Regions from separate parts of the Exiguobacterium sp. 17-1 genome, predicted to be linked through region 1. Evidence: riboswitches for the same ligand, from Rfam matches in the RefSeq annotation. Region 1 holds a riboswitch; the other holds the start of a gene.
What was found. A riboswitch is a leader RNA that binds a small molecule or an ion and turns the genes downstream of it on or off. The one in region 1 is predicted to bind S-adenosylmethionine.

Region 1 (14,895 bases):
TCCGACGACTCGATGAATGCGACGAAATCCGATTTCTTCGAACAGAAATCACGGTCGTATGCGAAGGTAACGGATGCGAACGGATTTGACGATTTGTAAGCTAAATAAAATGTAAGTGGAAAGAACTAACTGATGAAAATTTATCTACAAAATCAGTTAGTTCTTTTTCTAACGCCGAAAAAAACCGAAAATTTTGATTTTTTAAGGGGGTGATTCGAAAAGAACGTAAAAAAAGCAGCTGCTAAAGCGCAACTGCTTTAATACGGCAGGAAAGAATGAACTTCCAACTGCGCGTTGCGTTCGAATAGACACTGCAATGTCTGCTCGAACAAGAATAGTATTGAAATCTTCTTAACCAAACAATACTACATATGCGTATTCAGGTAAAACCTTATTTGATTGATGTTGCGGATCATTCTTCCCTGCTCAAAGGGAAGGAGGTAGTTTCGAATGTGTCTTATTACGCCTCACTATCGTAATGCACACTGGGTGTGCGGTCATTATCGCGGAACCCGCTGGATCGATGAACACTTTCGTTCAGGTTCATTCGTAAATGGCCATTGCCAATTACGTTTCGACTTTTAATTGAGTAATCAATCTGTATTAAATTATGGTTGCTTCACCGTGAAATTTCCTTTACGCTAGGACAGGTGAGGTCATGCTCGACTCCTGCGGAAAAACAAGTTAATCATGACCCTGGAAGATGCATCGCATCTGAAGCGGCATGATGACTTGTCTGCGGAAAGCGAGCAGACCGAATCGGTCCTTTTTGCGTTGAGGAGTAAGAAGAAACAAAAAAAGGGCCGGACTCGAAAAGTCCGGCAGAATCAGGGGGAATACTTGAAGTCTTGCTACTAATTTGTTCCCTTGTAAAATAAAAAATAAACAATTTGAAAAATATTTTTTACCATCCGTAAAAAGTATGTTATTATAAGTTGATGAATTTAGTTAGGGAGTGTATAAACTATGGCAAACTTTGAAAAAGACCAAGTCGTTACTGGTAAAGTAACTGGTATTCAAAACTTTGGTGCTTTCGTAGCACTTGACGAGCAAACACAAGGTCTCGTCCACATCTCAGAAATCTCACACGATTACGTAAAAGACATCAACGATTACGTAAAAGTTGGCGATGAAGTAACTGTTAAAGTTCTCGACATCGACGAAGCTAACAAAAAAATGAAGCTTTCGATCAAAGCAACACAGGAAGCTCCAAAACGCGAAGCACGCGCTAAAGGCCCACGCAAAAACACTGGCCGTCGCGATGCAGGTCCTGCTTTCAAACAAGAAGAAGCTCCTGGCTTCAACGTGTTAAAAGGCAAATTGGAAGAATGGATTGAAAAATCAAACTTCCAAAAATAAGATTTTGAAAGGGAATCGACATCGGTCGGTTCTCTTTTTTTTGCGTTATAAGCATTAAAATAGATGCAAAAGGGGAATGTGTGGATAATGTAAGGTGTTCATTACTTATCAAGGGGGCAACACACAATGGAAAACTTCGAATATCGTAATCCAACGAAACTTATTTTTGGTGACGGTCAAGTCAGCAAGATTAAAGACGAGCTAAAAGCACTAGGTGCAAAAAAAGTCATGCTCGTATTTGGCGGAGGCAGTATCAAACGTAATGGTGTCTATGATGACGTCACACGCGAACTGAGTGCGGCAGGAATCGAATACGTCGAATGCGACGGCGTCGAACCAAACCCACGTATCGAAACAGCGGAGCGCGGCATTAAAATTGCACGTGAAGCAGGCGTTGACGCATTGCTCGCTCTTGGTGGCGGTTCTGTCATCGACTGTACGAAATTGATTGCTGCTGGTATCCCGTACGAAGGTTCAGCATGGGATCTCGTCATCGGGAAAGCGACACCAGAAACAGTGATCCCGTTCGGAACAGTCTTGACGCTTGCTGCGACAGGTTCAGAAATGAACTCAGGTTCTGTCATCACGAACTGGAAGACACAAGAAAAATACGGTTGGGGCAGCCCGTTGACGTTCCCGACATTCTCAGTCCTTGATCCAAAGTACACAGTCAGTGTACCGAAAGATCAAACGATTTACGGCATCGTCGACATGATGAGCCATTGCCTCGAGCAATACTTCCACACAGCGCATGCACCGGTTCAAGAACGGATGACGGAAGGTGTCATGAAAGCAGTTATTGAAGCTGCACCGAAACTTGTCAACGATCTCGAAAACGTTGAACTCCGCGGTACGATCCTGTTTGCCGGTACGATGGCACTCAACGGTGTTCTTCAAATGGGCGCACGCGGTGACTGGGCGTCACACAACATTGAGCACGCGGTCTCAGCCGTTCACGACATTCCGCATGCAGGCGGTCTGGCCATCCTCTTCCCGAACTGGATGCGTCACGTTCTTGATGAATCAAACGCACACCGTTTCGTCACGCTCGGTGAAAACGTCTTTGACGTCGATACGGCAGGTAAATCAGAAATGGAAGCAGCACACGCTACAATCGATGCAATCAGTGCGTTCTGGACATCACTTGGTGCACCGAACCGCCTTGCGGATTATGACATCAAAGAAGAAACGGTCGATTCAATCGTGAAGTCAGCGATGACACGTGGAGACTTTGGTAACTTCAAATCACTTGGCAACGAAGATGTTCGCCAAATCGTAACAGCTGCTTTGTAAGCGTCATAACATTTGCTAATCTTTTCACAAAAGACTTGAACGACCTTCCTTCTTGCGTTTTAATGAAAAGGAAGGTCGCATTTGTTTGCGAATGAATAAGGAGGACGAGTGAATGACAACGGTACGTTTTGATTATTCGAAGGCCCTACAATTCGTAGGACAACATGAAGTAGACTATATGGCGGATACGGTAAAAACATTACACGGAGCAATCCACAACGGTACAGGTGCCGGCAGTGATTTCTTAGGATGGGTCGATTTACCGACGAACTATGACAAAGCGGAATTTGAAAAAATTCAAGCGGCGGCTGAAAAAATCAAGTCGGATTCCGACGTCTTGTTAGTCGTCGGAATCGGCGGATCGTATCTCGGGGCACGTGCTGCAATCGAGATGCTCGGTCATTCGTTCCACAACCTATTGTCAAAAGACGAGCGGAAAGCTCCGCAAATCATTTATGCCGGACATAACATTTCTTCGACGTACTTACACGATTTGTTCCAAGTACTTGAAGGAAAAGATGTTTCGGTCAATATCATCTCGAAATCAGGAACAACGACAGAACCGGCAATCTCGTTCCGTCTCTTGAAAACATTCATGGAAGACAAGTACGGTAAAACAGGTGCGAAAGACCGGATTTATGCGACGACAGATAAAGCACGTGGTGCCCTGAAGACACTTGCTGACTCAGAAGGATACCAAACGTTTGTGATTCCGGATGACGTTGGGGGTCGTTTCTCTGTCTTGACACCGGTTGGTTTATTGCCGATTGCGGCAGCTGGTATTTCGATTGAAGACTTGATGGCAGGTGCGCGTGATGCACAAGTTCAGTTCTCAAATGAGAACTTGGCGGAAAATGAAGCGTACCAGTACGCGGTCGTCCGAAACGCATTATATGCTAAAGGAAAAACAATCGAGTTGCTCGTTAACTATGAACCCGCTTTACACTATGTGTCCGAGTGGTGGAAACAGTTGTACGGAGAGTCAGAAGGAAAAGACTTCAAAGGCATCTTCCCGGCAGCAGTCGACTTCTCGACGGATCTTCACTCAATGGGACAATACGTCCAAGAGGGACGCCGTGACTTGTTTGAAACGGTCATCAAAGTCGGACAAGCGCGTCATGCCTTGACGATTGAAAAAGATGCACAGGATCTAGACGGTTTAAACTTCCTTGAAGGCAAGTCGATTCAATTCGTCAATGACAAGGCAGCAGAAGGAACGTTGCTTGCTCACACAGATGGACAAGTTCCGAACTTGACAGTTGAATTGCCGGAGATGACACCGTATCATCTTGGATTCTTGTTCTACTTCTTTGAAAAAGCATGTGCGATGAGTGGATACCTGCTTGGTGTGAATCCATTCGATCAGCCAGGTGTTGAAGCGTACAAGAAAAACATGTTTGCCTTACTTGGTAAACCTGGATTTGAAGCAGAAAAAGCGGAGCTTGAAGCTCGCTTGAAATAAGAAGCCAGACATCTCTCGATTCAGAGGGATGTCTTTTTTTGTCATTTTGGCAAATTCCCACGCACTTTCACTTTTAGAATGCTTTCGAAACAGGTAAAGTGAAGAGAGAAGAAGAAATGAGGTGCACGCACGTGATTACGTTTTTAGATTATTATCAAAATCGGGTTGAACTGAGTTTTGAGGACCATCCGTTTTCAGTCCATCCGCTTCATGTCTGGGTCATAGCCGTGTACGAAGGGAAATGGTTACTGACGCATCATAAGCAACGGGGATACGAGTTTCCGGGAGGAAAGGTCGAGCCAGGGGAAACGGCAGAGGAAGCGGCATACCGGGAAGTCATGGAAGAGACAGGAGGGCGCATTGAACGCCTCCAGTACATCGGACAGTACCGGGTCGAGGGGCGGGGGGATACGATCATCAAGAATATCTACTTCGCCGAAATCAAATCCTTGGTCCCGCATCTTGCTGTCGATGAGACGGATGGTGCCTATTTACTAGACGATATCCCGAAACGTTTAGATACGAACCGCCAATACAGCTTCATGATGAAGGACCGTGTCCTTCCGGAGACTCTTCGTGTACTCGCCGAACGCCGACTGGTTTGAGCTCCCTCGCCAGGGACCATTCCGTACCTTTCGGGTCTTTTATGAAACGTCCGACGGAGAACAGGTCGGGGCGTACATCATCTTACCGGTTCGTGCGAACGGACAAGGTCTCTTATATTTACGTGGTGGGACACGTAATATCGGTATGGTTCGGCCGACCCGCTTAATGCAGTTCGCGCAAGCCGGTTATTTGGTCATGGCTCCTTTTTACCGCGGTAACTTAGGTGGAACCGGTAAAGAAGATTTTGGACATCAAGACATCCTGGACGCCATCAGTGCGTTTGATTGGCTTGATCAATATGTCGAGCGGACGTCGGTCTTTGGCTTTTCCCGCGGCGGTCAGATGGCGCTTTTACTGGCGCATCATCGTGAAGTTGCCCGGACGGTGTCGTGGGCCGGCGTAACGAATCTGATTTGGACGTATGAAGAACAACGGACGATGCAAAAAATGCTCAGACGGTTCACGGGTGGAGTACCGGAACAACGGCTAGAGGAATACCGCATCCGGTCGCCGCTTTATTTTCCACCTCAAGGAGACGTGTTGTTGATTCATGGATTGTATGATCAAAACGTTCGATTGCGTCATGCGACGAACTATGCAGCCCGCTATCCGGAAAAGACCCGCTTGTTGGTGTATCAGTATGCGCATCAATTTCCAATCCATCAAAAAATGCTCGTGACGAAACAAGTCATTGATTGGATGTTATCCAAGTGAAAAACATGTGTGAAAACATCTCAATGCCTCGCATTGAGATGTTTTTTCTCCAAATGATGGGAACATTGATATGTTTTAAAAAAGAGATTTTTTAAGGGAAAACGATATTTGATATACTAGAACATATAAAATAAGCCAGATTAACGGATTTAGAAGGGATATATGAGATGGAAATCTTACTTGCGCGACAACCGATTGTAGACCGGTTTGGTTCGATTGACGCTTTTGAACTCCTCTATCGTTCCGTTGAAGCACCTGAAGTCTTTGATGGTGACTTAGCGACGATGGATGTATTGACGAATACACTGATTCATCTGGGAGTAGATCGTGTAGCAGAAGGAAAACGATTATTCATTAATTTCACAGGTGATTTGTTACAGTCTGAACTGATTGATCATTTGGATCCGACCCAATTCGTGATTGAAGTATTGGAGACGGTACAGATTGATGCTGACATGCTCCTGACGCTTCAGAAGTGGAAAGAAGCGGGCTTCGTATTGGCACTGGATGATTTCGTGACGGATTTGTTGCGTCATCATGGCGCTGAACTGTTTGATTTGATTGATCTAATTAAAATTGATATCGAAGCCATCAATCCACGCGAACAAAGTGCAATCTTACATATCTTGAAGCGGAATTATCCGCATATGCGCTTTTTGGCAGAACGGGTCGAAACACATGAAGACCATACGAGAAGCCTTGAGATGGGATATGACTGGTTTCAGGGATACTTTTATGCCAAACCGATGTTGATGAAAGGAAAGGCGGTTCCTCCGCAAGTACCTGTGCTGTTGAAGATGTTGAAATGGTTGGATACAGACGATCATTATGACGACGTCGTCGATGAAATCGAAAGAAATCCCTACATCAGCGTGCAAGTACTGCAATTGATCAATTCTCCGGGAATCGGTCTTCGAAACACAGTCAGTTCTGTCCGTCAGGCGATTTCCTTATTAGGCTTTTCGCAACTGAAAAGCTGGATTTCGTTAATCGTCTTGCGTGAAATGAAACTCGCAAGTCCATACAAATGGTCAGATGAATTATTACGTTCGTCGTTGCATTGTGCGAAACTATGCGAGTTGTTTGCTAGGGAAACGAAGACACTGAAAGCAGAAAGCGCCTATATGATTGGATTGCTGTCGCATATCGATGCGTTACTTTCCGTAGATATTGATGAAATCATTGATCAGCTTCCGATTGAACCGGCATTGAAAAACGTTTTGCAAGGCGAGGATCATCCGTTTCGAGATTGCCTGTTGCTCGCAATCAGCGCAGACCGAGGAGAATTTGAACGATTCGAGATGCTGAGTAACCGATTCGGGATTGCGAAGCGCCGCGCCTACGAGTTACTGAAGGAAAGCCAAGTTTGGCTCTCTCAAAAGGAACTTCATTTACAGGACAAGACAGATTCAATCGTCTAACACAAAAGGTTGAGCATCCGTTAAGGAGCTCAACCTTTTTAGTGTTATTGATATTTTTAAACGCGAGGACCAGCTGCTTTGATGGCATCGGTCGCACTTTCGAAACGTGCGAAGTTCTGCGTGAACTTTTGAGCGAGTGCAGTCGCTTGTTGTTCGTAAACGGATGGATCCGCCCAGACCTTGACCGGATTGAGTAAATCGGTCGGAACACCAGGGACTTCAATCGGCATATGCAGACCGAAAATCGGATGTTCTTCTGTCGGGATATCTGTGAGCAGACCGTTGACGGCCGCATTGACCATCGTCCGTGTATACGCGAGTTTCATCCGGCTACCGGTACCGTAAGCTCCACCGGTCCAACCTGTATTGACGAGATAGACTGTGACGCCGTGGCGATCAATCAGTTCTCCGAGCATCGTCGCATATTTTTCTGGAATCAACGGTAGGAACGGTGAACCGAAACACGTCGAGAACGTTGCTTCCGGTTCTGTGACGCCGCGCTCCGTTCCGGCAAGTTTTGATGTATAACCTGATAAGAAGTGATACATCGCTTGTTCTTTTGTCAGTTTACTGATTGGAGGCAACACACCGTAAGCATCCGCTGTCAGGAAAACAATTGTTTTCGGATGACCGGCACGAGACGGGATAGCGATGTTGTCGATGGCAGTAATCGGATAAGCCGCGCGTGTGTTTTCCGTTTTTGACGTATCATCATAATCCGGAATCCGCTGGCCGTCGAGGACAACATTTTCAAGAACGGTACCAAAACGGATCGCATCAAAGATTTGTGGTTCTTTTTCACGTGACAGGTTGACGGTCTTCGCATAACATCCGCCTTCGATATTGAAGACGCCGTCATGTGACCAGCCGTGTTCATCGTCGCCGATCAATTGACGGCTGTCATCTGCAGACAGGGTGGTCTTACCAGTCCCGGATAGCCCGAAGAACAACGCGACATCACCTTCATGTCCAACGTTAGCTGAACAGTGCATCGACAACACTTCTTGTTGTGGCAAGAGATAGTTCATGACAGAGAAAATTGATTTTTTGATTTCTCCGGCGTACTCGGTTCCACCAATCAAGACGATACGGTGTTCAAATGACATCGCGATGAATGTCTCAGAGTTTGTCCCGTCAACCGCAGGATCCGCCTTAAAGTGTGGTGCGTAAACGACCGTAAATGGTTCAAAGGCCGCAACCGTAGGATATTCGCGTAAGAATAGCTGTTTCGCAAACAGATTATGCCAAGCATATTCGGTTACGACGCGCACTGGAAGGGTGAAATGCGTATCGGCACCAGCAGCAGCTTCTGTGTAGTAGAGTTGATCTGCTTCGTTCATATAACGAAGAACTTTTTGTAACAGTTGCTCGAATTTGTCCGATTCCATCGGTTGATTGACATGACCCCAATCGATATGCATCTCACACGATTGATCACGGACGATGAACTTGTCTTTCGGTGAACGACCTGTAAATTTCCCCGTTTCTACAGACAAAGCACCATTTTCTGCAAGAACTCCTTCTTTGTTACGAATCGCATGTTCGACTAGTTCAGCAACGGACAGTTGTTTGAACACATGCTCCTTCTTGAGTAGTTCTTCGATATTCAGGACCGTCATCGGCATCCTGACCCCACCTTTCCCCTACGTTGGTTTTGGCTCTACTATTAGTATGACACATTTATTATATATGACATACTAATGATAGGGCAATCATTTTCATGCGCTGATTTCTATTTATCTGGAAACGCTTTCAGCATTAACAGTTTAACATCTCTTCTGATTTTTTTCGACTAGAAATTAAAACGTTGCTTGACAGAGTGGACACAAGTTTATATCATGTAATTCGTAACGGATACTCTTATTCTGAGCAGGTGGAGGGAACAAGGCCCGAAGAAACCCGGCAACCGTCTTATATTAATTTCATCATTAATGTAGGAAAAGGTGCTCTCCTGAAGCGAAGTAAACACTTCGAACGATAAGAGGGTAAAGGAAGAACGCACAACCTTTCCCTGACCATTTTTGGACATGGAAAGGTTTTTTTCATTTTACCGTCCCACTCAACTAGGGGAAATGAGTACACCGTCAAATTCTTTTTTGGGAGGGTCAAACATGACAAACCTTAATCGCCGACTATTTACGTCGGAATCAGTAACTGAAGGTCACCCGGATAAAATCTGTGACCAGATTTCGGATTCAATTTTGGATGCAATTCTTGCAGCCGATCCAAACGCACGTGTTGCGGCAGAAACTTCTGTCACGACAGGACTCGTATTAGTAGCAGGAGAAATCACGACATCAACTTACGTGGATATCCCGAAAGTCGTTCGTGAAACCATTCGTGAAATCGGCTACACACGCGCTAAATACGGTTTCGATGCAGACACTTGTGCTGTATTGACATCAATCGACGAGCAGTCAGCAGACATCGCTCTCGGTGTCGACCAGGCGCTTGAAGCACGCGAAGGAAACATGTCAGATGAAGAAATCGATGCGATCGGAGCAGGAGACCAAGGTCTGATGTTCGGTTACGCAACGAAAGAAACACCTGAACTCATGCCACTTCCGATTTCACTTTCACACAAACTTGCTCGTCGTCTTGCAGAAGTCCGCAAGACAGGACAACTCGATTACCTCCGTCCGGATGGTAAAACGCAAGTCACGGTTGAATACAACGAGAACAATGAACCTGTTCGCGTCGATACAATCGTCATCTCAACGCAACATGCAGAAGAAGTGACGCTTGAGCAAATCCAAGCGGATCTGAAAGAACATGTCATCGCTCCGGTCATTCCGACGGAGTACATCGATGCAGACACGAAATTCTTCATCAACCCAACTGGCCGTTTCGTCATCGGTGGACCACAAGGCGATGCAGGATTAACAGGTCGTAAAATCATCGTTGATACGTATGGCGGTTACGCACGCCACGGCGGTGGAGCTTTCTCTGGTAAAGATCCAACGAAAGTCGACCGTTCAGCTGCTTATGCAGCACGTTATGTCGCGAAAAACTTGGTTGCCTCTGGTCTTGCAGACAAAGCAGAAGTTCAACTTGCTTACGCAATCGGAGTGGCACATCCGGTTTCAATCGCTGTCGATACGTTCGGAACAGGAAAACTTCCTGAAGCGCAACTCGTCGAATTGATTGCAGAAAACTTTGATCTCCGTCCTGCAGGGATCATCAAGATGCTTGATCTCCGCCGTCCGATTTATCGTCAGACAGCAGCTTATGGCCACTTCGGTCGTACAGACATCGAATTGCCATGGGAGCAGACAGATAAAGCTGCTACTCTTGAAGAGCAGGCAAAACGTTTCGTATAATCCATTGTTCAGAAACATCCTGTTAAAGGGTGTTTCTGAACTTTTTTTGTTTCTCCTGAACTTTGCAGGGATACGACTGAAATTTCTAGAAAAGGGTAAAAGAACATGAGTCTGTAATCTGTAAAAGGAAAAGGGGGATTTCGGTATGGAGATACGCGAAGCAGTTCCGGCTGATGCAGCACGCATTCATGATATTGCGCTCACGTCTTGGATGGACACATATGAGGAAATCTATTCGGAGCGTTCGAAAGCCCATTTCGTTCAGGAAGCGTATCCGCAGGAAGAAGTGGTTCGGGCAATTCGAACAGCGGAAGAAGCACGTGGAGAATACTTCAACGTCGGACTGATTGACGGGGAAATTGTCGGTTTCATTCACGCCATCGATGTGGATGGAACGTGGGAAATCGTCCGTTTGTATGTCTTGCCGAAATACCAACAAAACGGAATCGGACGCCGGCTGATCCGCGAACTGGAATTGCAAGGGGCATCTCCAATTGAAGTCTATGTCGAATCCCGGAACTATAAAGCCCGTCACTTTTTGACCGCATACGGATTCAAGGAAATCAGCGAGACGACAGAAGAAGTCTTCGGTCAGGTGGAACCTGTGACGCGATTGCAACGTATATACGAATAAGGGAAAAGAAATCCGACTTGAGGCGGTTTTGCTGAAGTCGGATTTGTTTCATACTAGATGGATATCTGATGAAGAGGTGAGCGTGTGGTAGAACAACCAACCGGAGTGATCGTCCTTGTGTACCCACTCCAATTACGTGCCAGACCAAGTGAAGCACTGATTCGCGTTTTAGAGCGCGAATATGAAATCCTTCTGGTCGATGCACCCCGCCGTGTGTCGTTTGAAGAACACCAACAGTTGTTAAAAGAAGCATTACGCGAAGCCGGGAAGCGGAAGCTCCCGATTCATATCATTGCCTGCAGCATGGGAGCACTTGTCGTCAATCGACTGCTGCAAGAATATGAATTACCGGTGGCGAGCCTGACGTTCATCTCGCCGTTGTTTGATTGGCATAACTCCAAACAATTGGGGGGCGTCAAGCAAGTCTTTGCGAGCGCCTTCGACCGGTTCCGTCCCGATGCTCCGCTTGGAACGTTACCGTTCGGACAAAACAATGAGGATGCTGCTCGTCTCGGTGAGTTGACATATGCGCAGTATCGCGAGATTGAAGAAGAAATCGTCATCCATGATGAAGAAAGAAAGAAATTACCGCGAGTCCAACTCGCTTGTTTTTATGCACCGGACGATCAATTCGCTGACGTCAAATTGACGCTTGAAGTGTGTCGAAAGATGGGCGGAGACCAGATTTATCTGCAACGCCTGCATGGATTTCCCCACTTCAGTTTTGAACGTTTGAATACACGATTTGCTGAAAAGTTATTGTTGTTCCTAAAAATTGTGGAAGATTAACAACGCTAAATTAAAGAGGAAGCCGGATGTCAGAATCCGGCTTCCTCTTTTTATTGGTCAATAACTTGTTTTTTTAATTTTTTTTCAATTGCCACGATGAACGGCGGGTTATTTTGCTGATTCAAGAAACGGTACTGCAGGACGGCATAATCCTGTTGCGGAAGTGATGAAACGTGTTCCAACACCGCATCGCGTTCGCGGCGTCCTTCCAAGTGACCATGGTAAATCACAAGGACAATCAGACCGCCGGGAACAAGGACCGGAAGAAGGGCCCGGAGTGCCTCAAGCGTCTCTTCTCCGGTCGTCGTGACCGATTTATCGCTTCCCGGTAAGTAACCAAGATTAAACACTCCGGCACGAATCGGACGTTGTTCAGCAAACAACCGAGCTCCGACGTGAATATGACTTTCGTGATACAAATCGACCCAGTCAAAGACGTGAGCCGCCTGCAGTCGGCGGGTCGTTTCCTCAATTGCTTGCTCCTGGACATCAAAAGCGATGACCCGTCCGCTCGGTCCGACCTGCTCTGCAAGAAAATGCGTATCATAACCGTTCCCTGCAGTCATATCGACGACGCAATCCCCTTCATGGATGACGGATTCCAACAATTCTTTTGCGTAAGGTAATACACGTGCAAGTGACATGGCAAAAACTCCTCTTTCTGATTGATATGCTCTATTTTTTTCTAAGTACCCGTAAAATCGACCCTTTAGTCAATTGTATCATTTTTCCGATTGTTCGTTTAAATTGAAGTTCCTTGACAGAGGGCAGAATAATTTCGTAAAGTGGCAAGGTTGGAAACTATATTGGAGGATACTTACCATGCCGAAATTACCTCGCGCGGTCTGGATTCTGGTATTGGCGATGGCGATCAATACGACAGGATCCTCTTTTTTATGGCCGTTTAATACATTATACATTCATGAATATCTGGGAGAGTCGATGACAAAGGCCGGAATGGCTTTATTCGTCAACTCGGCTCTCGCCATCATCGGTAACTACATCGGTGGAAAAGCATTTGATCGGTTAGGCGGCAAACGGACACTTGTCATCAGTGTCATTGGGCTGGTCCTTGCCTCGATTGGTCTCTGGTTGTTCCATCAGACCTTCACCGGGTATGTTCTGATGTTAGGATTGATCGGGTTTGTCGGTGGAATGGTGTTTCCGACCATCTATGCCTTGACCGGCGTCATTTGGCCGGAAGGCGGGAGACGGGCATTTAACGCGATATATGTTGCCCAAAATGTCGGTGTTGCATTAGGGACCGCTATCAGTGGGCAAATCGCGGCAATCGATATCCAGTTCATCTTCATTGCCAATCTGATACTTTATTTGTTGTTTGCGATTGTACTGTTAGTAGGGTTGAACTGGATTCAGGTGCACCCGATCAAACGTCAATCGATGGCTGCAGGTGAGGAAGTGCGGGAACCGCTTTCGCGGAGCTCGGTCCGGACGATGTTGTATGTCTCGATCGGCTACGCACTGTTGTGGTTTGTGTATGTTCAATGGCAGGGAACGTTTGCCGTGCATACAAAATCGCTCGGAGTAACGATTTCTGAGTACTCGATTTTATGGACAATCAACGGTGCGTTGATTGTGTTTGCACAACCATTATTGACGCCGGTCTTACGTTGGTTTGGTGACGATTTGAAACGTCAATTGTTAACGGGGACCGGTATTTTTCTTTTGTCCTATGCCATCGTCCCATTTGCTGGTGGATTTAAGATGTTTTTAGTCGCCATGATCATCTTGACGATTGGTGAGATGTTCATTTGGCCGGCAGTTCCTGCGATGGCAGCGCGCCTGGCTCCGATTGGTAAAGAAGGTGAGTTTCAGGGATACGTCAATATCGCCGCTTCGGCAGGACGAATGATCAGTCCGACCGTCGGGGGTCTGATTTATGATTTATCCGGTATGAACGCTGTATTTCTTACGCTGATTGGACTTATTCTGATGGCAGGATTTACGTTCATTCGAGCGATTCCGAATAAGGCAATAAAATAAGTTAGAAAGACAGAGACGGTCGTTTGATGGCGCCATCTGTCTTTTTTTGTTGAAGCATAAAAAACATGTGAAATGGGTATTCAATTAAAAGGAAAAAAATAATTAATTAACCAAATTAAAGAAAAAATAAAGTGTGTTAGACGTGTCGTGTGCCGGAGGTGGAGAAGATGAGGCAATGTATTTTCATTGAAGACCGGTCGACTTGGACCACACTAGTCGAAAATAAGAGGCTTGATATTTTTTATAGCTATGAATACGTTCATTTGAACGCACGTGCTGAAGAAACTGCTGGATTGATTTATTTTCAGGGAACTTCTGGCGAAATGTTTTATCCATTCTTAAAGCGGCGAATTTTTGATACCGAGTATTTTGATATGATCACACCTTATGGTTATGGAGGTCCGGAAGTTGTTGGTGAATTGACGTTAGAAGAACTGGCAGATGCCAAGCGTTCTTTTCGGCAATGGGCAATGCGTCACAAAATTGTCTCGGAGTTGATTCGTTTTAATCCGTTGACGGAAAATCAAAAACGGATAGCGGATTGGACGACAACTGAATTCATTCGCCATACGACAAGTATCGATCTTCGTCCATCCATCGAGGAAATCATGCAAACATTCCATAAAAAAAACCGGAGTATGATTCGGAAGTCATTAGCTTCAGAGCTGACGGTTCGCCGAGGATCAAAAGAAGATTTGCCGACCTTCATCCGTCTTTATTACCAAACGATGGACCGAAAAGATGCCTCTTCCCATTATTATTTTACACCTGAGTACTTTGAACAACTGTTTCAACCGACACAGCTGTGTGAACCATTACTGTTGATTGCCGAGTGGAGAGGGGAAGCAGTCGGTAGTTATTTCGTATTGCTTGGACAAGAGTATGCACACGGACATTTAATTGGATGTCAACGGGATGAATACAAGCTGTTTCCGAATCAGCGCCTGGAGTATGAGGCGATTTTACATTCCAAGACGGCAGGTATGGTCGAACAGCATTTAGGCGGCGGATATAAGGAACAGGACAGTCTGTTTGAAAGCAAGTGCCGCTACACAGGATACCGGATGTTTGAATACCATCAAGGAAAAACGATTCTTCTCCCACATGTCTATGAACAATTGTGCCAACGGTATGGAAGTGATAAAGAAGCGAACTATTTCCCGGAATACCGCTACCAAGAGACGGTTTTAGCTAGATGAACCAGCCTGATCGTCTGCGGATGATCAGGTTTTTTGGTAGGCTGATAAGAGGAGGGTAAGCAATGAAAAAAACAGGTCTGATTTTTGATATGGA
Region 2 (14,895 bases), on a different contig from region 1:
ACGTCTTTATGAAGTCATGAAAGAAAAAGATGCTATCTATATGAAAGAAAACTTCTCGGACGAAGACGGCATGCGTGCTGCTGAGCTCGAAGGTGAGTTCGCAGAAATGAACGGATGGGAAGCAGAGTCGGAAGCGGCAATGCTCTTACAAGGTCTTGGTATCAAAGAAAATCTGCACACTAAAACAATGGCTGAACTAACGGGCGGAGAGAAAGTCAAAGTCCTGCTTGCTCAAGCATTGTTTGGTAAGCCAGACATTCTGTTACTCGATGAGCCTACCAACGGTCTTGACTTGAAAGCCGTCAAATGGCTTGAAGAATTCTTAATCGGGTTTGAAAATACGGTCATCGTCATTTCCCACGACCGTCACTTCCTCAACAACGTTTGTACGCATATGGCCGATCTCGACTACGGGAAAATCCAACTGTATATCGGAAACTATGATTTCTGGTACGAATCAAGTCAGCTTGCTTCACGTATGGCAGGCGACCAAAACAAGAAAAAAGAAGAAAAAATTAAAGAACTTCAAGCCTTCATCGCCCGTTTCAGCTCAAACGCTTCCAAAGCGAAGCAAGCGACGTCACGGAAAAAGCTGCTTGATAAAATCACACTCGACGACATCCGTCCGTCGTCACGCCGTTATCCGTTCGTCGGCTTCACACCGGAACGTGAAATCGGAAATGATCTGTTGATCGTTGATGGCATTTCGAAAACAATCGATGGTGTCAAAGTCCTTGATAATGTCCGTTTCTCATTAAATAAAACGGATAAAGCCGTCTTCATCAGTCAAAATGATATTGCAATCACGACACTCTTTAAAATTCTGATGGGTGAGATGGAAGCAGACAGCGGAACATTCAAATGGGGTGTCACGACGTCACAATCATATCTGCCAAAAGACAACTCTGCTTTCTTCGAAGGCTCGGAGAAAACGATTCTCGATTGGTTGCGCCAGTATTCGCCAGCTGATGAGAGCGACACGTTCCTTCGTGGGTTCCTCGGTCGGATGCTCTTCTCCGGTGAAGAAGTCATGAAAAAAGCGTCTGTCTTATCAGGGGGAGAGAAAGTCCGTTGTATGTTATCAAAAGCGATGCTCAGCGGCTCAAACGTTCTTGTCCTCGATGATCCGACGAACCACTTGGATCTCGAATCAATCACGGCACTCAACGATGGTTTGATTGCTTACAAAGGTGCGATGCTGTTCAGCTCGCATGACCATCAGTTCGTCGAAACGATTGCAAACCGGATCATCGAATTGACACCAAACGGTATCGTCGATAAAGAAACGACATACGATGAATACCTCAACAACGAGTCTGTCCAAGAACAACTATCAACGTTGTACGCTACAAACTAATGCAGTAAACAAGAGACCTGTCCTAGCGGATCGGGTCTCTTTTTTTGTACACTAGATGTATCAGTCCGAACAGAGGAGGAAATCATTTGCGTCACCGTGCCTGTGCAGCTTTGATTGAGAACGGTCGGATTTTAATGGTCCGGATCATAACGGAAAACCAAAGTTTTTGGACCTTACCCGGCGGTGGTCTCAACACCGATGAAACATTCGAACAGGCGGTCGTTCGGGAAGTCGCGGAAGAAGTTCGTCTGACAGTCCGTGTCATCCGACCGTTGTATACGAAAACCGATTCGTCCGGAAAAGAAGTCTGCTTCCTCGTCAAACGTGTCGATGCAACGATTCCTTTACTCGGCCACGATCCGGAACGACCACTTGATCAACAAGTCCTATCCGGGATTGACTGGCATCCTCTTGCTGAGATGAAAGAGGATATACAAGTTGCCGAAGTATTGGCTGCTTTGAACAAGACACCGTCTCTCCTTTTGTAAATGAAAAATTAACCAAGTGAAATGAAACTGTCCTGTTATGTTTACATCCTCTTCATAATCAACTGATTAAATGAGAAAGTAGCAAGATAACAAACAACTTGGGGGAATTTATCATGAAACGAACACTTATCGTCGGTCTATCCGCAGCTGTCCTGTCATCGAGTCTGATTCCAACATTCGCTGATGCCCATACATCACGTGCAGCACGCGATATCAAGAAAGTCGAGTTTCTATCGATGGATGCACCAAGCACCGTCAATCAAATGGTCAAAACGTATACGGAAGCCAAGGTCAAAGTCACGTATCAAAACGGCAAAACCGAAATCAAACCGCTCGATTACAACCAATTGTTCTTATCACAAGATAAAATCGTCGAGAATAAAGGCGCGATGATTGCTGCCGGAACACCGATTGACGTCAATGGAGATCCGATCATCGACCGCAGCATCCCGGACAAGCCGGAAGCCTTCGTCTCGGATGCACCGGACTCAAACAGTCTGCTTGAAGTCCACGGGAAAAAGTATATGGTCTCCCACTTCGAGTACGATTCAATCGACAATGCAGGGAATGAGGTCAAAGGACTGCCCGCTTCGATGACATTGACAGAAGTCGTGCAGGATAAAAAGACTGGGAAACTGGCTGTCAAGAAAGCAAGCAAAATCGACTTCAAGAACGTCAACGGTCTCTGGACACCATGTAACGGTTCGACGACACCATGGGGGACGCATCTCGGTTCGGAAGAATATGAGCCGGATGCACGGGCATTTGAATCCGATCCAGCCTCTTCCGCTTATAAAGAAGTCAACGCTTTCGCCGAACGATACTTTGGGACAAAAGAAAAAGCAAATCCTTATTTCTACGGTTTCACACCGGAAATCTCTGTCGACCGCAAAGGAAAATCATCGGTCGTCAAGCACTACAGCACCGGTCGTTTCTCACACGAGATGATGCAAATTCTTCCTGACCAAAAAACGGCCATCTTCGGAGATGACGGCAATAATACGATGATGTTCATGTACGTCGCCGATAAAAAGAAAGACTTCTCACAAGGAACGCTGTATGCTGCCAAGTTCAATCAAACGAAAGCAACAGAAGGCGGCGCCGGGGATCTCGAATGGATCAAACTCGGCCATGCATCCGATAAAGAAGTGAAGCGCTTAATCGACAAAGGAACCAAGTTTAGTGACATCTTTGAGACCGCTGACGTTCCAACGCCCGGCTTTAAAGCAGTCAAGACGGCCGCCAGCAAAAAGGTCGAATATCTGAAGTTAAAACCAGGCAAGGAAAAAGAAGCGGCCTTCCTCGAATCCCGTCGTTACGGCGCGTTACTCGGGGCAACGTCAGAGTTCAACAAGATGGAAGGGATTACCGTCAATGCGGAGGACAAAAAAGCTTATATCGCGCTTTCGTATGTTTCCGGTAGTACGGAAAAACAAGACGGTGCCGTTCAGGACGATATTCAGCTGGAAAAACGCGAATCCGGTGCGACGTTTGAAATCGACCTCGGTCGTGCAAAAGGTATCGACAGCCGTTATGTCCCGACGAATATGCAGGCCCTCGTCATCGGTGAGGATTTAGCGAAGCCGGATGCCTACGGCAACACAGCGAATCCGAATCTTGTTTCAAATCCGGATAACCTGGCCTATTCTGCAACATCAAACACACTCTTCATCGGTGAAGACAGCTCGTTGCATACAAACAACTTCGTCTGGGCATACAACTTAAAGACGAAAAAACTGTCACGAATTCTCTCTGTTCCGGTTGGTGCGGAAGCGACAGGACTCCGGTCACTCGATCGTGTCGGCGGATACAGCTATCTGCTCAGCAACTACCAGCATCCGGGTGAAGGACTCAACGGCAAGCAGATTACAGCCGTTGATCCGAAGAAACTGGAGCAAGCGATGCAAGACGGCATCGGCATTCAAAAAACAGGCGGTGTCGGTTACTTGTCCGGTCTCCCGACAGGTCAGAAATCGTATTCTCACCGTTAAATCGCATAAGAGCTTAGCAAAAAGCAGGCAGTGGATGTTTTAATCCGCTCCCTGCTTTTTTAGTCTTGCGATTCAAGACGGTTTTTCGATTATGTGCGCATCTGACCGGCTTCCTGCTCCACACGTCGGAGCAATTCCTGCACGATTTTTTCTGTTTCCCGTTCGCCGCCAAGTGACAACAGGCTTCGTCCGACGAAATTAGCGCCTTCGTTTTTCCCGGTATAAATCAGCTGACAGCTTGTTTCGTCAAGCCGCTTTAAGGTAAATGTCATCTCGAGCTTAAAGATTTTAGCAAGCGTAAAACCAATCGTATTTTGCTTAAAATCCGGTTGATTCGTATAGGCAAGATCCGTCACGATATACGTCTCTAATCGATTCCCCTGCATATACGTTTGCCGGTACGTCGAGCCGACGACACCCGGTTTCCGTTCAATCACCTCGTGCTGGACGACACCCGGAATCAGACGTTGTAACCGATCATGATCAAAGATATGCCAGGCTTTCTCGATTGGAACATCCAATCTCTTTTCTTCGTGCCACGTTACCATCCGAACCCCTCCCTTTACTGAAAAATACCCTGATGTGTGCAGTTCTAACTTCAAACTACACACATACAGGGTATTCGGCTTGCTTGGATTGGTTAGTGATGGTTATTTCACAGTTTGAAGTTCCAGTGCGGCTCCGAGGAACTTCGCCAGTTCGAGCATCCCGAACTTACCGGCAGCCGCTTCCGCATCTGAATTGTAGTTCGTATTCGTATTGACGTCATACGTATAAATGGTTCCGTTCGCATCCTTGATGAATTCGATCCCGGCGACCGCAATCTGGTTCGCCTGCAGGAATGCTTCATACTTTTGAATGATTGGATCATCAAATCCATCGACGATTTTAAACTTCATCGGTGTTTGCGGGGCCTCTTCACCGACCGGGCAGAACAAATCGTCAATGACACACGCATCTGCCGGGCACAGTTCAAATCCTTCTGACGTGTCGACCTGAACAGCATAAACGAACTTTCCGCCGACGAATTCACAGCGTGTGATATACGGTTCCGGTGCTTGGATATATTCTTGAATCAACGTGATCCCGTCGACCGGTTCATCAAACGTCGGACCGTCGAGATACGTCTCGAGTGCTTCAATCGAGTGGAACAACTGAACGCCGAGTCCTTTTCCGGCACGGTTATGTTTTGTGATGAACGAAGATACGCCAATATTTTTCGCCGCTTCGACAATCTGATCACGTCCGACGGCAGCCGTCGTCTTCGGAACCCGGATCCCGGCTTTTCGAAGAGCCGTATACTGATTGATTTTACTCACTTCAAGACGTAAGGCACGGGTCCCGTTAAAGACGGTCCGACCATGTTCTTCAAGCCAAGCAAGTACACCTTCTGTCAGTTCCGGTGCGTAGCGGTGCCCGCGCGTATGCGAAGATGCACTCATCCGGCTGTAAAAGACGCCTTCCGGTGGAAGTTCATCAAGCGGAACTTGCCCTTCGTCGAGATGCCACTGTTCATATGGCAACTCCAGTTCTTCGAGTCGTTTAATTAAATGGTCCGTCCATTCTTGGTTTTCGTGTAAGATATGAATTTTTGTCATTTGGTTTGACCTACCTTTCGTTTTTCTTCGACAAGCGGCATGACGTCGCGCGCGAAGCGTTCCATCTCTTCCAGTTGTGGTGAAAATTGAAGTAATAATAAGGAGACACCCACCTGCTCAAACGCAAGAATCCGTTCGGCAATCTGTTCCGGTGTTCCAATCAAATCAGGACGGAGTCCGCGGTTCGAGACCGAATAATCGTTCCGTTTCACCTGCTGTTCGAGTTGTGATTTGCTGACGAAGTCGTCGTACCCGGCGTATCCGGCACTGTCTTCCTTGACGTCCGTAATTCGTTGCCATTCTTGAATGGCCTCTTCTTCCGTATCCCGGCAGATGATATAGGCAGCCAGTCCAAAACTTTCAAGCGGCGGTTGCCCAGTTGCTTGTCGACGCGCCTTCATATCCTCAATCTTGACGGACACTTCTTCCACCGTTCCCCCGTGCATGACATAGGCGTCACAATGATTGACGATGGTCTGTTTCCCGGCTTCACTTTCCCCGCCTGCGTACAACTTGATGCCCGGTCGTTGAACCGGTTTCGGATGCAGTTGTGTCTGCTCGAGCGTATAATAGTTCCCGTCGAAGCTGTACGGCGAAGCATCTGCCCATAATCCTTTCATGATCGTGACAAACTCTTCCGTCCGCGCGTAGCGTTCGTCGTGGGCCGTGAAGATGCCATTGTATTGCCGCGCTTCTTCTTCCCACCAGGCAGAGACGACGTTCAGTGTAAAGCGCCCGTTGCTGAGTTGATCGATGTTTGCTGCCATCTTCGCGGTCGTCGCCGGATTATGGAACCCCGGACGGACAGCTGTCATGATTTCGAGACGCTCCGTCGTCGCGGCAATCGCCGCTGCCGTCGTCCAGGCTTCAAGACTTGGTGCCTCGAGTCCTTTGATGTCATTTAAATTCAACTCCGCAATCAGTGTCGTCGAAAAACCGATTCGTTCTGCCGTTTGCGCGACCTGTTTCGCATAGTCGAACGTCGCCGGCATCTGTTCGTCCTCGACATTTCGTAACCACCCGCCAAAAATCGGTAACCAAAATCCATACTCCATCCGTTATGTCCCCCTTATAAAAAAAATCGCTCTTCTCGAAAATCGAAAAGAGCGACGGATTAATCATGTCTGCTCTTATCTGTAAAGGGATTGCCCCCTTTAGGAAGTAGCACCTTCCGCTGCGCGCGGGGTTGCTGAAGTGTCTTCGGGCCATTCCCTCGACTTCTCTTGATAAGAATTATTGGAATTATCGTACACTTTTTAGCAGAGTAAAGCAACCATTAAACCTTGTTTTCCAATCGGAATTAAAAACAGCAATAAAAAAAGGATGAGAGCTGGGCTCTCATCCTCGTTGTCTTAATATGGGGCAACAAACGTCGACTCTTCGACAGGTGCTTCTTCACCGCGGATGCGGTCATAGAATTTTGCAAGCGTGACGCTGAAATATGGGCCAACCCACAAGAAGGCGATTCCGATGGTAATCAAACCGAGCAGGAACCAACCAATGAATGAGAGGACGAGCATGAACGCTTCCATCTTATGTCCGTCCATCATTTGGCGCGAACGTGTAATCGCATCCAAAATTCCGATTGAAGGTTCATCTCGTAAAATATAAAACGTCATTAGATACGAAAATGACTTGATGATACCCGGGATGATAAATAGTAAGAACCATAAACCAAGGAAAATACTTTGGACAATCGAAAGACCGACTGCCTTTAAGAAAATTTTGTATGGCTCAAATAAATCAACGATTTTTGCCTGTTCTTTCCGAGCGACAGACATCGCAAGCCATGTCCAACCAATCGCAAGTGGAAGTAAGAGAATGTTCAGTAAGAAACCGATGAAATCAATCGCTTGAATATCTTCATTCGCATCAGAAGAAAACATCGTTGGAATACTTTGAATGATGAGAAACAGTAAAAACATAAGTGCCATGAAGACCCAGCGACCACTGAGCGCTTCACGGGCGGATAATTTTAATTCTTTAATCATGGAGATCCTCCTCAAAATAAGTTCTATCTCTATTTACGGCTAATTAAGAGAGGAGTTTCATCTTTTTCAGGATTTTCCTGTTTTCAACTGATTTAAGCGTGCTTTTTCAAGTTGGCGCTGGCACGCCGTATATAAAGAACGTCGTCCATCCAGTCGTTCCATCGCAAACGGAATATCGTGTTTTTTCGCCTGCGCGATGACGTGTGCTGAAGCAGCGTGGGACACACGGCTCGTGATGACGACGATCGCATCGGTCTTTTTCGCGAGACCGGCAATCTTTTTCGCTGATTGGGCGTCTCCCGACAGATGAATCAGTTCGATACCCGTTTCCGCGAAAAATGTCCGATAGACCGGTGCTTGCTGTTCATTACCGACGATGACGAGTCGCATGCCGACGAATGACGCAAAATCGAGAGGCTTCTTATCAAGGAAGTCGATTGGCTGCCCTGGTACGGATGTCGTGACGAGTGGTGCCATCGCTTGAGATTTCTTTTCACGAATCCGGCGTGTTTTCTGTTCCTGTTTTACTTTCGACTTTCGTTTCATTTGCTTCAGGTAACGGCCAGATTTTTTGACGGCTGATCCTTGAGTCGATTCAACTGACGAAGGCACTGGTGCTGTTGGATCGTTTGACGTCTCTAACAGCTGTACTGTCGGCTCTTGATATTGGAACGCATACTTCCAGGCAATCGTCAGTGTTTCCGGACGACTTTTCCACATGACGAGATCGACGAGCTGCCCTTCTTTTAAATGGAAGAAGCGCATGTCTTCAACCGGTGTCGCATAGTAAAAGGGTTTACCCGTCTCATCCTTTAATGGTCCTTCGACCGTCGATTCAATGATGCCATGATTTTTAACGATACATCTTTCAAAAACGATTCGTTCGGCCAGTGGCTTCATCTGGTCGGTCGCGACAACGGCCATCACTTCTAGTGTCGTCCGGCGTGCATCTTGCTGTACGACTTGGACACGGATTTCCATTCCATGTTCGAGGTTCCATTGCCGGATTTCTGTTTCCGAGATATGACTGTTCGGCCATTCCCGTAAAGAACCACCTTTTAGTTCACGCACAAACGTATAGGCGTAACGTTGTTCGATGACAGGAGTGATTTTCACCGGCGGAACGACAGGTTGCTCGAATGATACGTCTTCTTTTGGTTCGCTCCACGCGATGTCTGGTTTTACGGAATGTGTATAGTAACGCGATAACTGCACCCATTCATCGATTCCTCGGATTTCCTCGAGCAGTAAGTCCCATTCTTCCACCGTTTCGACTACTTGCATTTTACCGGCGACTAGCGTCTTCGCCCGTTCCACGATTTGTTGCATCATCTTCAACAACCCCTTTGCTTTTTTTCAACTATAGCAAGGGGCTGTCGGTTAGGTTGCTCAAAAAAAGACCGGGTTATTTTTTGTATATGGTTAGGATTTTATCAAAATTAGGCGAGAATACTCCCACTTCTAAACGAAGTGAAAGTGGGAGATGAATCGCCAGACTGTCTTTCGGGTATATTCTCTTTGAAGGAGGTGAAAAATGGTGTTGAAGCACAAGGCTTACAAATTCAGAATCTACCCCACAAAAGCGCAGGAAATCCTGATCGCGAAGACCATCGGGTGTTCGCGCTTCATCTTCAACCACTTCCTGGCGAAGTGGGATGACATGTACAAGACCACTGGAAAAGGACTGTCCTATGGTTCTTGTTCCAAAGAAATTCCTTTGTTGAAGCAGGAGTTCGACTGGTTGAAGGAAGTCGATAGCACATCTGTTCAGATCAGCATCAAACATCTTGCCGATGCGTTTGACCGCTTCTTCAAGAAGCAGAATGAACGCCCTCGATTCAAGTCCAAACGAAATCCCGTCCAGTCGTACAAGACCAACATACAGGGCAAGTCTCAACTTCCTGAAGTCTCGATTGTGTGCAACCAGCTCAAACTTCCGAAGTTGAAATGGGTTCGTTTCGCCCACTCGAAGCAGGTCGAAGGCCGGATCTTGAACGCCACGATTCGACGTAACGCTTCAGGAAAATACTTCGTCTCCCTGCTCGTCGAGCAGGAAATCAACGAACTGCCGAAGACCGGTTCATCTGTCGGCGTCGACGTCGGACTCAAGAACTTCGCCATCCTGTCGGACGGCACGGTCTATAAGAACGACCGTTACTTCCGTACGCTCGAGAAGAAACTGGTGCGCGAACAGCGTAAGCTCTCCCGCCGTCAACGCATCGCCCGGAACAAGAAAGTCACGCTTTCCGAGGCGAGAAACTATCAGAAGCAGAAGCGGAAGGTCGCCCGTATCCACGAGAAGATCGTCAACAAGCGCACTGACTTCCTGCACAAGGTATCGACCGAGATCGTCCAAAACCACGACGTCATCGGCATCGAGACCTTGCAGGTGAAGAACATGCAGAAGAATCGTAAGTTGAGCAAGGCCATCTCGGACGTCAGCTGGTCGGAGTTCTTTCGTATGCTGGAGTACAAAGCAGAATGGTACGGGAAGACCGTCATGAAAGTCGGCAAGACCTTTGCTTCCAGTCAACTGTGCTCCAGTTGCGGCCATCAACACAAAGACGTGAAACATCTTGGCTTGCGTGAATGGACATGCCCGAGTTGCGGCATCCATCACGACCGTGATGTGAACGCAGGACTGAATCTCAAACGAGAAGCCGAACGTATCTTAGCTTCTTCAACCGTCGGGACGACGGGGTTAGCCTGATCAGGTTTCGACCGTCAGGTCGGATAACTCAGGAATCCTCCACCTCTAAGCGAAGGTGGAGGTAGTTCAATTCGATTGACCGATCACCCAACCGGTACTTTTCGACGGAGACAATCAAAATCGTGATGATGACCAGTAAAAACCAGGACGATAATTTCCCGAAGTCGACCAGCTCCCATCCATCCTGCTGATTCGGATACACCCATCCCTTAAAAAAGGTCACGATGTTTTCCGCCAGCCAGATGAACCAGGCAATTAAACCAAACGAAAGAACGAGCGGCATTCGGTAGACAGTCTCATCCAGACGGAAATAGACCCAGGACTTATAAAAGACGAGAGCGACAAGTCCCATCAAAATCCAACGGAAATCAAACAACCAATGATGGGTAAAGAAGTTGGCGTACACGAGCAGACCGGTCGCTAAAGCAAACAGAGGCCGGGGAAACTGTGTGATACGGAGATCAAACCGACGGAATGCCTGACAGATGTAGCTAGCGACACTCGCATACATGAAGCCGGCATAGAGCGGAACACCAAATACTTTGCTGAAGGCGGCTTCCGGATAACTCCAGGACCCAACCTGGACTTTAAATAGCTCAAGTCCGAGTCCAATCGCATGAAAAATTAAAATCAATTTAAACTCTTCCTTTGATTCATAATGCGTGACAAGTAGGACGATTTGCACGAGGAGACACCAGATTAAAAGCAGATCATAGCGGGCAATCGGTTCCGCCGGTAAATAACGGGATGCAGCAAGTGCCAGGAAAATCGCGACCGGGAACACGCAACAGATGGCTTCAAGATATGTAAAACGGATCAAATGGCGGATTTTTCGCATCGACTGACCTCCTTTTCATTAGTATACGAATAAGCAGGACGGATTCCCTCCATCTCAGGATGGAAAATAGCGGATTCGCTTTAGTTTCATCCATCAAACATGGTACAGTTAATGAATCAATTTGATTTTGAAACGAGGTGTCTTCCATTCATGAAGCAGACCATTCACACATCTTGGCTGTTACGTTCTGTCCTGAAATGGGCATTATTTTTATTCGGTCTTTTTTTACTCGCTGTCGGTTCATCGATGATGATCACGGCACAACTTGGCGTCTCGACTTGGGACGTTCTTCACCTTGGTCTTCAAAATAAAACGCCGTTTTCCGTCGGGACGATTATCCTTCTCGTCGGTCTGTTGTTGGTGTTTGTCAAATATTTAATCGACCGGATTACACCGCAGGTCGGCACACTCGTCAACGCGATTTTTGTCGGGGTTTTCATGAACCTCGTTCTCGGTTCAGGCCTCCTGCCCTCATTTTCTTCCCTGTGGCAGAATACGCTTTGGCTGATTGCCGGCATCTTCATCATCGGGATGGGCGCAGGACTGTACGTCGCTGTCGGCTACGGAGCCGGACCAAGGGACGGACTGACCCTGACGCTCGCTGAACGGTTCGGTACGTCCATCCGGATGATGCGGACATTTATGGAAATCACCGCTTGCGGCATCGGTTGGCTGCTCGGAGGACCGGTATTCTTCGGAACGATCTTATCGATTTTCTTGATTGGTCCGTTTCTTCAGTTTTGGCTGGGTCATTTCCGTCGGATGATTGCTGCGATTGATGCCGGAACGATTCCCCGCAAACAACAAAAAATTAGTTAAGTCGTCTGACTCGATACCATTTCACGTGAAATGGTATCTTTTTTGTGCAGATGAAGCATATTAGTTGCAGCATGAAAGTAGACACGTTATATTCGTTTACATATCAATCTTTGATACGTCAAGGATTTTTCGAACGAAGGGAAGGATGTGATGAATTGAGTATTTCCTGTACTGAAAAGGGACGACTGATTTATGCAATCGTCTCCGTCAATAAGACGATTGCTCAAAAATTTGATCTTTGTACGGACGGCTTCAGTCAAACCCGGATGGACTTATTAGCCCAACTCGAGGTCGATACGACAATCAGTCAAAAAGAGTTGCAACAACGGGTCAACGTTGATAATGCAGCTGTGACACGACATTTAAAACATCTTGAAACGAACGGTATGATTGAACGTGTCCGTTCCGCAACAGATAACCGCGTCATTCTCGTTTCACTGACGCCAGAAGGTGCAACCCGGATTACACGGTTACGCGAACAAAAAGACGAATTCCTCGAGCAGTTGCTTGAAGGATTCACGACAGACGAACAACACCAGTTGGCACAGATGATGCAACGAATTGAAACGAATGCCCTCACCTTACCTAAAACAACCGTTAACTAAAAAGGAGACTTTCAAATGACTACACAAACTACAACTGATTTCATGGAAATCGTTAAAGGACGCCGCTCGATCCGTAACTATGACACAAACGTTAAGATTTCAAAAGAAGAAATGACACAGATCCTTGAAGAAGCAACACTTGCCCCGTCTTCTGTCAACATGCAGCCATGGCGTTTCCTCGTCATCGACAGCGCAGAAGGAAAAGCGACGCTTGCTCCACTCGCTAAATTCAACCAAGTCCAAGTCGAGACATCATCTGCTGTCATCGCGGTCTTCGGTGACATGAACGCGATTGATCAACTCGAAAATATTTATGATACAGCAGTCGCACAAGGGCTCATGCCGCAAGAAGTCCGCGATCGTCAAGTACCGGCGATTCAAGGCATGTACGAAAGCGTACCAGCTAGCGCACTCAAAGACAGTATCTTGATTGATTCAGGTCTCGTCTCGATGCAATTGATGCTTGTTGCCCGTGCACACGGTTATGATACAAACCCAATCGGCGGTTATGAAAAAGATCAAATCGCGGAAGCATTCGGCATGGAAAAAGACCGTTACGTACCAGTTATGCTGTTATCAATCGGAAAAGCAGTCGACACAGGATACCCGTCAGTTCGCCTGCCGATCAACGACATCACAGACTGGAAATAAGCAGTACCCGTACTAACCAAAAATAGAGAACCAACAAAAAGGGAGATTATTACTATGACAACTCAAACAACTACAGACTTTATGGAAATCGTTAAAGGACGCCGCTCAATCCGCAACTACGACACAAACGTTAAGATTTCAAAAGAAGAAATGACACAAATCCTTGAAGAAGCAACACTTGCTCCGTCTTCTGTCAACATGCAACCATGGCGTTTCCTCGTCATCGACAGTGCAGAAGGAAAAGCGACGCTTGCTCCACTCGCTAAATTCAACCAAGTCCAAGTCGAGACATCATCTGCTGTCATCGCTGTCTTTGGTGATATGAATGCAGTCGACAGCATCGATACAATCTATGATATGGCTGTTGAAAAAGGCTTGATGCCGCAAGAAGTCCGTGACCGCCAAGTCCCTGCCATCAAAGGCTTCTACAGCCCGGAAGATACAGATACACTTCGTGACAGCATCTTGATCGATTCAGGTCTCGTCTCAATGCAATTGATGCTTGTGGCACGTGCGCACGGTTATGATACAAATCCAATCGGTGGCTACGAAAAAGATCAAATCGCCGAAGCCTTCGGTATGGATAAAGACCGTTACCTTCCTGTCATGCTCCTTTCCATCGGGAAAGCAGTTGACGCTGGTTACCCATCGGTTCGTCTGCCAATCAACGACATCACAGACTGGAAATAATCACAAGCAACCGACCGGATTCCTCAACAGGAATTCGGTTTTTTTGTATACTGACCAAAAGGAGCTGGTCAAATGATGTATGATGTCACGATTATCGGTGCCGGTATCGCCGGAATCTTTTTAGCCCATGAACTGATGGAACAGGGACAGACGGTTCTGTTGATTGATGCCGGAAAACCACTTGCGCAACGGACGAAACAGGAAGCCTACCTTGGCTTTGGCGGACTTGGTAAATCAGAAGGAAAATACAACTATTCTGCCGGATTCGGAGGCGAACTTGCTCAAAAGCTAGGACCGGAGAAGACGCTCCACCTGATGCAACAGGTCGATGCCCTTTTGTGCCGTTACGGTGCGGACGAAGTCGAATCGTACTCCACGTCTAATCCCGTTTTAGCTAATCGGGCAAAAGTTGCCGGTCTTGAGACAATCGAAACGACGGTCCGGCATTTAGGGACCGCACTATCGGAACGGATTTTAAGACGGCTCGAAGCCGCACTTCACGAACACGTCACCTTTCGTTTTGAGACGGCTGTTGCGACAATCGAACAGCAAGCGGACGGATTTCTGCTCACGACTGAACACGAAACATTTTCGAGTCAACGCGTCGTCTTCGCGACCGGACGTTCCGGTACGACCTGGATGCAGCAACAACTGCAAACGCTTAGATTAGTTCAAAATAAAACCCGTCTCGACCTCGGCATCCGGATCGAGATGGAGGAAACGGCATTCCGGAAACTGTTACAGGATACATTCGAAACAAAATTGGCCTATGCGTCAGCAGCCGGAACGGCGGTCACGTACTGCATGAATCCGAAAGGACGAATCATCCGCAAACATCAGGAGGGTCTCGTCATGCCGGACGGTCAGAATTTTCGCGAACAGGAGTCCGGAACGACCAACTTGAACTTCACGCTGTTTTTACCGCGTTATTTTGCGACACTCGAAGAAGCGAATCACTATGCTGCTTCCGTCATCGGACGCATCAACCAAGGGACGGACCGGATTGTCGTGCAACGGCTTGATGATTTGCGTGCCGGTCACTCTACACAGCCACATGCTCTCGTTGAAAATAAAGTCAGACCGACCCTGGAAGCGACACCCGGAAATCTGATCGAGGAAGTGCCCGATACCGACATCACGGTCTTGTTGGAATTTCT

Region 2: another riboswitch for S-adenosylmethionine. It lies ahead of MUN34_RS13465 (LLM class flavin-dependent oxidoreductase); the one in region 1 lies ahead of metK (methionine adenosyltransferase).

Annotation. Positions count from the first base shown of each region.
Region 1 covers NZ_JALIGJ010000001.1:509,697-524,591, forward strand. Annotated here, with positions in the region: gene MUN34_RS02495 (ribonucleotide-diphosphate reductase subunit beta) at 1-99, shown strand, start outside; gene yugI (S1 domain-containing post-transcriptional regulator GSP13) at 967-1,359, shown strand; gene MUN34_RS02505 (iron-containing alcohol dehydrogenase) at 1,486-2,652, shown strand; gene MUN34_RS02510 (glucose-6-phosphate isomerase) at 2,765-4,114, shown strand; gene ytkD (RNA deprotection pyrophosphohydrolase) at 4,246-4,719, shown strand; gene MUN34_RS02520 (alpha/beta hydrolase family protein) at 4,691-5,434, shown strand; gene MUN34_RS02525 (EAL and HDOD domain-containing protein) at 5,602-6,855, shown strand; gene pckA (phosphoenolpyruvate carboxykinase (ATP)) at 6,912-8,480, opposite strand; SAM riboswitch class I at 8,713-8,839, shown strand; gene metK (methionine adenosyltransferase) at 8,967-10,175, shown strand; gene MUN34_RS02540 (GNAT family N-acetyltransferase) at 10,321-10,809, shown strand; gene MUN34_RS02545 (alpha/beta fold hydrolase) at 10,894-11,598, shown strand; gene mnmM (tRNA 5-(aminomethyl)-2-thiouridylate-methyltransferase MnmM) at 11,649-12,242, opposite strand; gene MUN34_RS02555 (MDR family MFS transporter) at 12,421-13,602, shown strand; gene MUN34_RS02560 (peptidoglycan bridge formation glycyltransferase FemA/FemB family protein) at 13,770-14,801, shown strand; gene MUN34_RS02565 (HAD family hydrolase) at 14,864-14,895, shown strand, end outside.
Region 2 covers NZ_JALIGJ010000005.1:152,986-167,880, forward strand. Annotated here, with positions in the region: gene MUN34_RS13440 (ABC-F family ATP-binding cassette domain-containing protein) at 1-1,357, shown strand, start outside; gene MUN34_RS13445 (NUDIX domain-containing protein) at 1,444-1,845, shown strand; gene MUN34_RS13450 (PhoX family protein) at 1,959-3,836, shown strand; gene MUN34_RS13455 (SRPBCC family protein) at 3,926-4,384, opposite strand; gene MUN34_RS13460 (ATP-grasp domain-containing protein) at 4,487-5,434, opposite strand; gene MUN34_RS13465 (LLM class flavin-dependent oxidoreductase) at 5,431-6,489, opposite strand; SAM riboswitch class I at 6,562-6,667, opposite strand; gene MUN34_RS13470 (DUF975 family protein) at 6,787-7,425, opposite strand; gene MUN34_RS13475 (DUF2325 domain-containing protein) at 7,492-8,757, opposite strand; gene tnpB (IS200/IS605 family element RNA-guided endonuclease TnpB) at 8,963-10,135, shown strand; gene MUN34_RS13485 (DUF817 domain-containing protein) at 10,164-10,973, opposite strand; gene MUN34_RS13490 (YczE/YyaS/YitT family protein) at 11,124-11,792, shown strand; gene MUN34_RS13495 (MarR family winged helix-turn-helix transcriptional regulator) at 11,948-12,397, shown strand; gene MUN34_RS13500 (nitroreductase family protein) at 12,413-13,048, shown strand; gene MUN34_RS13505 (nitroreductase family protein) at 13,103-13,738, shown strand; gene MUN34_RS13510 (NAD(P)/FAD-dependent oxidoreductase) at 13,814-14,895, shown strand, end outside.